Regions from separate parts of the Paraburkholderia sp. CHISQ3 genome, predicted to be linked through region 1. Evidence: predicted binding sites of a transcription regulator. Region 1 holds the regulator's gene; the other holds the start of a gene.
What was found. Region 1 encodes LexA, which represses DNA repair genes until DNA is damaged. Its sites were predicted from a motif close to ACTGTATNNNNATACAGT; they were not measured.

Region 1 (3,407 bases):
ATTCGAACGCGGACGGTAGAAGTTCTTTGCAGCGATCTCCTGACCTTCCTGGCTATACAGGAAGTTCAGGTAGGCCTCGGCAAGCTTGCGCGTGCCATGCTTCTCGACGACCTTGTCGACCACGGCAACCGGCGGCTCAGCCAGAATGCTCACCGACGGCACGACAATCTCAAACTTGTCCGGACCGAATTCCTTCAGCGACAGGAACGCTTCGTTTTCCCATGCGATCAGCACATCGCCGATCCCGCGTTGCACGAAGCTCGTCGTCGCACCGCGCGCACCCGAGTCGAGCACGCCCGCATTCTTATAGAGCTTCGAGACGAATTCCTTGGCTGTCTGCTCGTTGCCGCCCGGCTGATGCAGTGCATAGGCCCACGCAGCGAGATAGTTCCAGCGCGCGCCGCCCGAGGTCTTCGGGTTCGGCGTGACGATCGATACGCCCGGCTTCGTCAGGTCGTTCCAGTCCTTGATCTGCTTCGGGTTGCCCTTACGGACAAGAAACACGATCGTCGACGTGTAGGGCGACGCGTTGTCGGGCAGACGCTTCTGCCAGTTCTTGTCGAGCAGGCCCTTGTTCGCGAGCGCGTCGATGTCGTAGGCCAGCGCGAGCGTCACGACGTCCGCCTGCAAGCCGTCCAGCACCGAGCGCGCCTGTGCGCCCGAGCCGCCGTGCGACTGCTTGAAGGTAATCGTTTCGCCGGTCTGCGCCTTCCACTGCTTGCCGAATGCCTGGTTGATGTCCTGATACAGCTCGCGTGTCGGGTCGTACGACACGTTCAGCAGCGTCGTATCCGCCGCCTGTGCGTGCGACACGATGCCGACTGCTGCCGCGGCGCCCAGCGCCAGTGCGGCAACGAGATGTTTCGTCCTGTCTGCAAACCCCGTAATGCGATAGACCATCCAGTTTCTCCGTGCGGTGTGGTTGTGCTGGCTATGTATGTTGTTGTGCGCCTGATGACGATCAGGTCGAGGCCAGTCTATCGAACGGCTTACATCATTAAAAATAATGTTTCCTCATTCTTTAATACTCAAAAGTGGTAATGGCGGCTGGGCGCGGCGTTGCGGCATGCAAATGGGTGTTTTGGCAGCCAATTGCGGTGCTGCAGCGGCCCCTCTAGAGGACGAACTTAAAGTAACGCTTGATATGTGCCGAATACTGTATAAAAATACAGTCACCTGTCTATCCATACAGTGGCGCTATGACCAAACTCACCGCACGACAGCAACAGGTTTTCGAACTGATCCAGCGCGCAATCGAGCGCACCGGCTTCCCACCCACGCGGGCGGAGATCGCCGCCGAGCTGGGCTTCAGCTCGGCCAATTCCGCAGAAGAGCACCTGCGGGCGCTTGCACGCAAAGGCGTGATCGAACTGGCGGCGGGCGCGTCGCGCGGTATCCGTCTGGTACGCAACCTCGACGACGCACCGCATCAGTTCACGCTGCCACATGCGAGCCTGATGCAACTGTCGCTGCCGCTGGTCGGCCGCGTCGCGGCAGGTAGCCCGATCCTCGCCCAGGAACATATCTCCCAGCACTACGCCTGCGACCCGGCGCTCTTTTCGAGCAAGCCGGACTACCTGCTCAAGGTGCGCGGGCTGTCGATGCGCGACGCCGGTATCTTCGACGGCGATCTGCTCGCGGTGCAGAAAAAAAGCGAGGCGAAAGACGGCCAGATCATCATCGCGCGGCTTGGCGACGACGTGACGGTGAAGCGTCTGAAGCGGCGACCGAACGGCATTGAGCTGATCGCCGAGAACCCCGACTACGAAAACATCTTTGTCGAAGCCGGGAGCGACGACTTCGCGCTCGAAGGCATCGCGGTAGGGCTGATCCGGCCTACCGAATTCTGAACCTGTCGTCTGGAGAGATTCATGGAACGCCTTGCCCGCCTGCTGCCTTTCCGCCAGTTCGGACGTCTGCGCCATTTGCGCGGTGTCGTCCCGTGTGCCCCGCTCGAAGCAGACGGTGCGCCATCGCTGTTCGATGAAGCTCCCACTAGCTCGTCCATCCTGCCGTCGTCGTTGCCGGCATTCGCTCGCGTGTCGCTGAATGCGGGTCTCAACGTCGAACCGGCGCGTCGTGCTCCGGTGCGCGTGTACCATGGGTCGAAGCGACTCATCATGGTCGGTACGATGGATGCCGTATGCCGGATGATTGATCGTGCGATCGCCGAAGAACGTGCCGGCATTCAGGGTGCGCTGTTCGAATAAACGGAGAACGGCAGGCAATGGCAGGGACAGTCAACGGTAGACGCGGATCGCAGCAAGGCAGCATCCGCAAACCACTGGTTATCGTCGTGATCGTGATTGCGATCGTCGCGATCCTGGGGTTCAGCTACGCGTCGCCTTATATGACGCTCGACCGGTTGAAGCGCGCCGCCGACGCACGCGATGCGGCAACCGTCGACCAATACGTCGATTTCCCCGCGTTGCGCGAAAGCCTGAAACAGCAGGTCACTGCCCTGCTCGCGCAACGGCTCGATGCGAAGAGCAACGGCAATCCACTCGCCGCATTGGGCGCGATGATCGGTGTGGCATTGATTGGTCCGCTGGTCGATGCGTATGCAACACCGGATGGCGTTGCCGCGTTGCTGAACGGTATACCGCCGCGCGGTGAACCCGGCGAGCGGCCCCCTGCGCCGTCTCAAACTGCGGCGAGCCCGGCAACCGACGTTGCGCCGGCGCCCGGTGGTACGACACCGCCTTCAACACAGCCCCCGCAGCCGCCGCAAACCACTGCCGGCTATCGCGGGCTGAATGAATTCGTCATCACGTATCGGCACGGCGTAGGCGATACACGTTACTCAGCCATTCTGCATCGCGACGGTCTGTTTTCGTGGAAGCTATCCGCCGTCGATCTGAACGGACGCTAGTTCGAACGCTAGTGCCGTCTGCATGCATTGCCTCCGAGATTCAGGCAGCCTCTTGTTGTTGCTGCTCTTGCACCGATGAACACGCCACCAGGATGCTGCACGACACGCGGTCTAGCAGCGGCGTGTTACCCGCACCCATCCACCAACGCGACAGGCCAGTACGGCATCGATGTCCCACTACGAGCAGATCGACCTGCAACTGGTTCGCGAGATTCGCGATCTCGTCGATAGGATGGCCGAACGCAAAGTGCCCTTGCGCGTTCACACCGCGCTCGGTCAGCCAGTCGACGCCTTCCTGAAGAATGTCGCGCGCGGTTTTCTCGAAGCTGCCGCACGCAACATCGGTTAGCAACCCTGCGCTTTGCGCGATGCTCGAGCGCATATCAACAACCGACAGCAAATGCGTTTCAGCTTTCAGGTCCAGTGCCAGGTCCGCGCCGCAACGCAACGCCTTGCGGCCTTCACGCGAGCCGTCGTAGCACAACAGAATCTTTCGGTAGCTCGCCATCGTCATCTCCCTTCCGCGCCTATCGCG
Region 2 (3,407 bases), on a different contig from region 1:
GAACGCACGCGCTGGTGGCGCGAAAGCCGCGAGCGCATCGGCCGTGCGTACACCCGCATGAGCAGCCACCTGATCCAGCACGCGCCCAGCAGTAGCCGGCCCGACCCCGGGCAGCAGTTGCATCACGCGAAACCCCGCGACCCGGTCGCGCGGATTCTCCGCCCAGCGCAGCACCGCCAGCATGTCCTTCACATGCACTGCATCGAGAAACTTCAGCCCGCCAAATTTCACGAACGGAATGTTGCGTCTCATCAGTTCGATTTCGAGCGCTGCACTGTGATGGGCCGCACGAAACAGCACGGCTTGGGCCTTCAGCGTCATGCCGCCTTCGCGCGCTTCGAGCACCTGCTCGACCACATAGCGGGCCTGTGCCGCTTCGTCCTCGACGGTGACGAGACGTGGGCGCTGCGCGGACGCCTTGTCGGTCCACAGGTTCTTCGTGAAGCGTTCGGCCGCGAGATCGATGACCGCGTTCGATGCGGCGAGGATCGGTTGTGTCGAGCGGTAGTTACGCTCGAGCGTCACCTGCTTCGCGGGCGGATCAAAATGCGTGGGGAAGTCGAGGATGTTGCGTATCGTCGCGCCGCGAAACGAATAGATCGACTGCGCGTCGTCGCCGATTACGGTCAGGCCACGCCCGTCGGGTTTCAGCGCGAGCAGGATCGACGCCTGCAGACGATTGGTGTCCTGGTATTCGTCGACGAGCACGTGATCGAAGCGGCTCGACAGATCGGCGGCGATGGATGGTTCGGCGGCGACGTAGGACCAGTACAGCAGCAGGTCGTCGTAGTCGAGCACGCTTTGCTTCTGCTTCGCGTCGACGTAGGCGGCGAACAGCATGCGCAGGTCTGCTTCCCATTCGCAGCACCACGGAAACGCCTGAGCCAGCACGTCCGCGAGCGTGGCACCGGTGTTCACGACGCGCGAGTAGATCGCGAAGCAGGTGCTCTTGGATGGAAAGCGCCGCTCCTTCGCGGACAGGCCGAGTTCGTGGCGCACGAGATTCATCAGGTCGGCGGAATCTTCGCGATCGTTGATCGTGAACGCCGGCGACAGGTCGATCCGCTCGGCGTATTCGCGCAGCAGCCGCGCGCCGACGCTATGGAACGTGCCGGACCACGTCAGGCCCTGCGCGGCCACCGCACGCGTGCCGAGCGCAGCACCCGCGATGCGTGTCACGCGCCGGGTCATTTCCTGCGCGGCACGGCGCGAAAAGGTCAACAGCAGAATGCGCCGCGGGTCGGCGCCCTTCACGATCAGCTGCGCGACGCGGTGCGCGAGCGTATTGGTCTTGCCGGACCCCGCGCCAGCGATGACCAGCAGCGCGCCCGGCGGCTGGGTTGCATCGGCGGTGCCGTACTCGACGGCTTCGCGCTGCGCGTCGTTGAGCTTCGCGAGCCAGGCGGCGGTGTTGGGTAGCGGGGAATCGGCGACGGAGAGCACGGTAGGCAGTGGCGAGAGTGGTGAGAGTGGTGAGCGACGGATACTGTATATCCATACAACCTTCGGCGGCAAGCGCCCTATTTCCTGAGCCGTCGCCGGCCGCTTGCCCGACGACGCAACCACACGCGATGCAAGGCCATCCAGCCCGCGAACACGGGCGCAAAAAAGCGGCCCGGACACTGACGTGCTCCGGGCCGCTCGTGGCACATGCGTGACGCGAAGGAGAAAGCTCAGACTTCAAGCGGCTTCTCCCCGCACCTCGCTATTCCTTCTTCGCGTCCTTCTCTTTCGCGTCGGCGGTCGCCTTGTCTGCGTCGGCTTGCGCGTCGGCCTGCTGTTTGTCGGCCTTCGCCTGCGCGACCGAGGTTTTATGGTCCGCCTTCGCCTGGGCCTTCGCCGCCTTTTTATCGGCATGCGTCGTGGGCTCCGACACCGGATCGTGCGACTGCGCGACGGCTGCCGCCGACAGGCAACCTGCGACCAGCGCCACACCGAGCGTACTAATCAGCTTGTTCATGAATGGGTTCCTCCTTTGCATGACGGTGAGCATCGCGCGGCTTAGTGCTGCCCGCTATCCGGGCCTGGCGTCGCAGCTTGAGCCGGCGTGCCCTTCATGTCGGCCTTCATCTCGTTGTTCGCGGCCTGCTTGTCGGCCTTGCGATTCACCTTCGCGTCATGCACCTGCTGCTTGTACTCGGTCTTCGATGCCTTCTTCGAAGCGCTGTAGTTGGCATTCGCCTGCGCGTCGGCGTTACGCTTTTGCACCAGCGGGTCAGTCGGGCTGGAAGCGGTCAGGCGCTGCGGAGCGGGCGTGACGGGCTGCTCGATACCGGCGGCGGCCGGTGCGGCGGGCGGCATTTCACCACCCTGCCCACCACCCTGCGCGGCCGGCGCCTGCATCTGTGCCTGACCCGCGACATCAGGGGCCGGCGGCGCGGCGGTCTGCGCCAGTGCGGCGCCGGTAGCGAGCGTGCTCAACGCGGCGGTCAGGGCGGTACCGATCAGTAGCGAACGAATCTGAGTCATGGCTATCCTCTCCAAGGTTGTCGCGATCGGGCGTTGTAGCCACTGGCCCTCGGCGCCAGCGACACCCGATCGTTTCTGTGAACCGCCGCAAAAGCGCAGCAGTTATTCCCACAGACGGACCGTATCGAGTGAAGTTCGCGAAAAACAGGCAGTGTTACGGAACGTTTCATTTCCTGACATCTGCATAACATCTGCTTGCATTTGCCGGTGAGACCGCACAAAGCCGCTTGGGACAAGCATCCGTCCGGCGTCTGGCTTATGATGCGAACCCGTTCCGCTTTCCAGTCGCACACGCCATGCCCAACCTCGATTTCACGCTGACCGGCGACTACGTCGAGTTGCACAATCTCCTGAAGATCACAGGCCTCGCGGACAGCGGCGGCTCCGCCAAGGTGCGTGTCGCCGCCGGCGAAGTGCTGGTCGACGGCCAGGTCGAACTGCGCAAAACGTGCAAAATCCGCGCGGGCCAGGTCGTGCTGCTGGGCGACACGCGCATCGCGGTACACGAGGCGTAGCGGGCGCAAACTTCGCCAGCGTGCGGCGCGCCTTCAGCCTCCTCGCCAAACCCGCACCAAAAGTGTGCCTGTTGATCGACAACGGAGCGCGCAGGCAATAAGCTGTCATCTTGTCAGCTTCAGCGGAAAACACTGATCAATCACGACACCGGCGTCGCCCGTGTCGTCCGCTTCTATTTGCAGGCCAACCATGACCCACACCGGCCAACCCCAACCGGGCCGTTCCGCCTTTTCGCGCGCCGTCTCGGCGCCCCCGTCGCTGTCGCGCCATGCCGCCGACACCGCTCGTCTCGCCGCACCGCTTGCCATTGCGCAGCTCTCGCAGATGGCGATGAGCGTGACCGATACCGTGCTGCTCGGCTCGCTCGGCGCCGATGCGCTCGCAGCCGGCGGCCTCGGCGCGAATCTGTTCTTCACCGTGGT

Region 2: M0D65_RS04635 (ATP-dependent helicase) is a predicted target of LexA. The motif match lies at 1,486-1,503, and genes of this name have one in related genera.

The regions. Positions count from the first base shown of each region.
Region 1 covers NZ_JALPRG010000010.1:298,954-302,360, reverse strand. The annotation lists gene M0D65_RS23935 (sulfate ABC transporter substrate-binding protein) at 1-900, opposite strand, end outside; gene lexA (transcriptional repressor LexA) at 1,200-1,850, shown strand; gene M0D65_RS23925 (hypothetical protein) at 1,872-2,210, shown strand; gene M0D65_RS23920 (DUF2939 domain-containing protein) at 2,228-2,872, shown strand; gene M0D65_RS23915 (universal stress protein) at 2,913-3,380, opposite strand.
Region 2 covers NZ_JALPRG010000002.1:207,676-211,082, forward strand. The annotation lists gene M0D65_RS04635 (ATP-dependent helicase) at 1-1,443, opposite strand, end outside; gene M0D65_RS04640 (hypothetical protein) at 1,706-1,960, opposite strand; gene M0D65_RS04645 (hypothetical protein) at 2,002-2,469, opposite strand; gene M0D65_RS04650 (RNA-binding S4 domain-containing protein) at 2,766-2,984, shown strand; gene M0D65_RS04655 (MATE family efflux transporter) at 3,175-3,407, shown strand, end outside.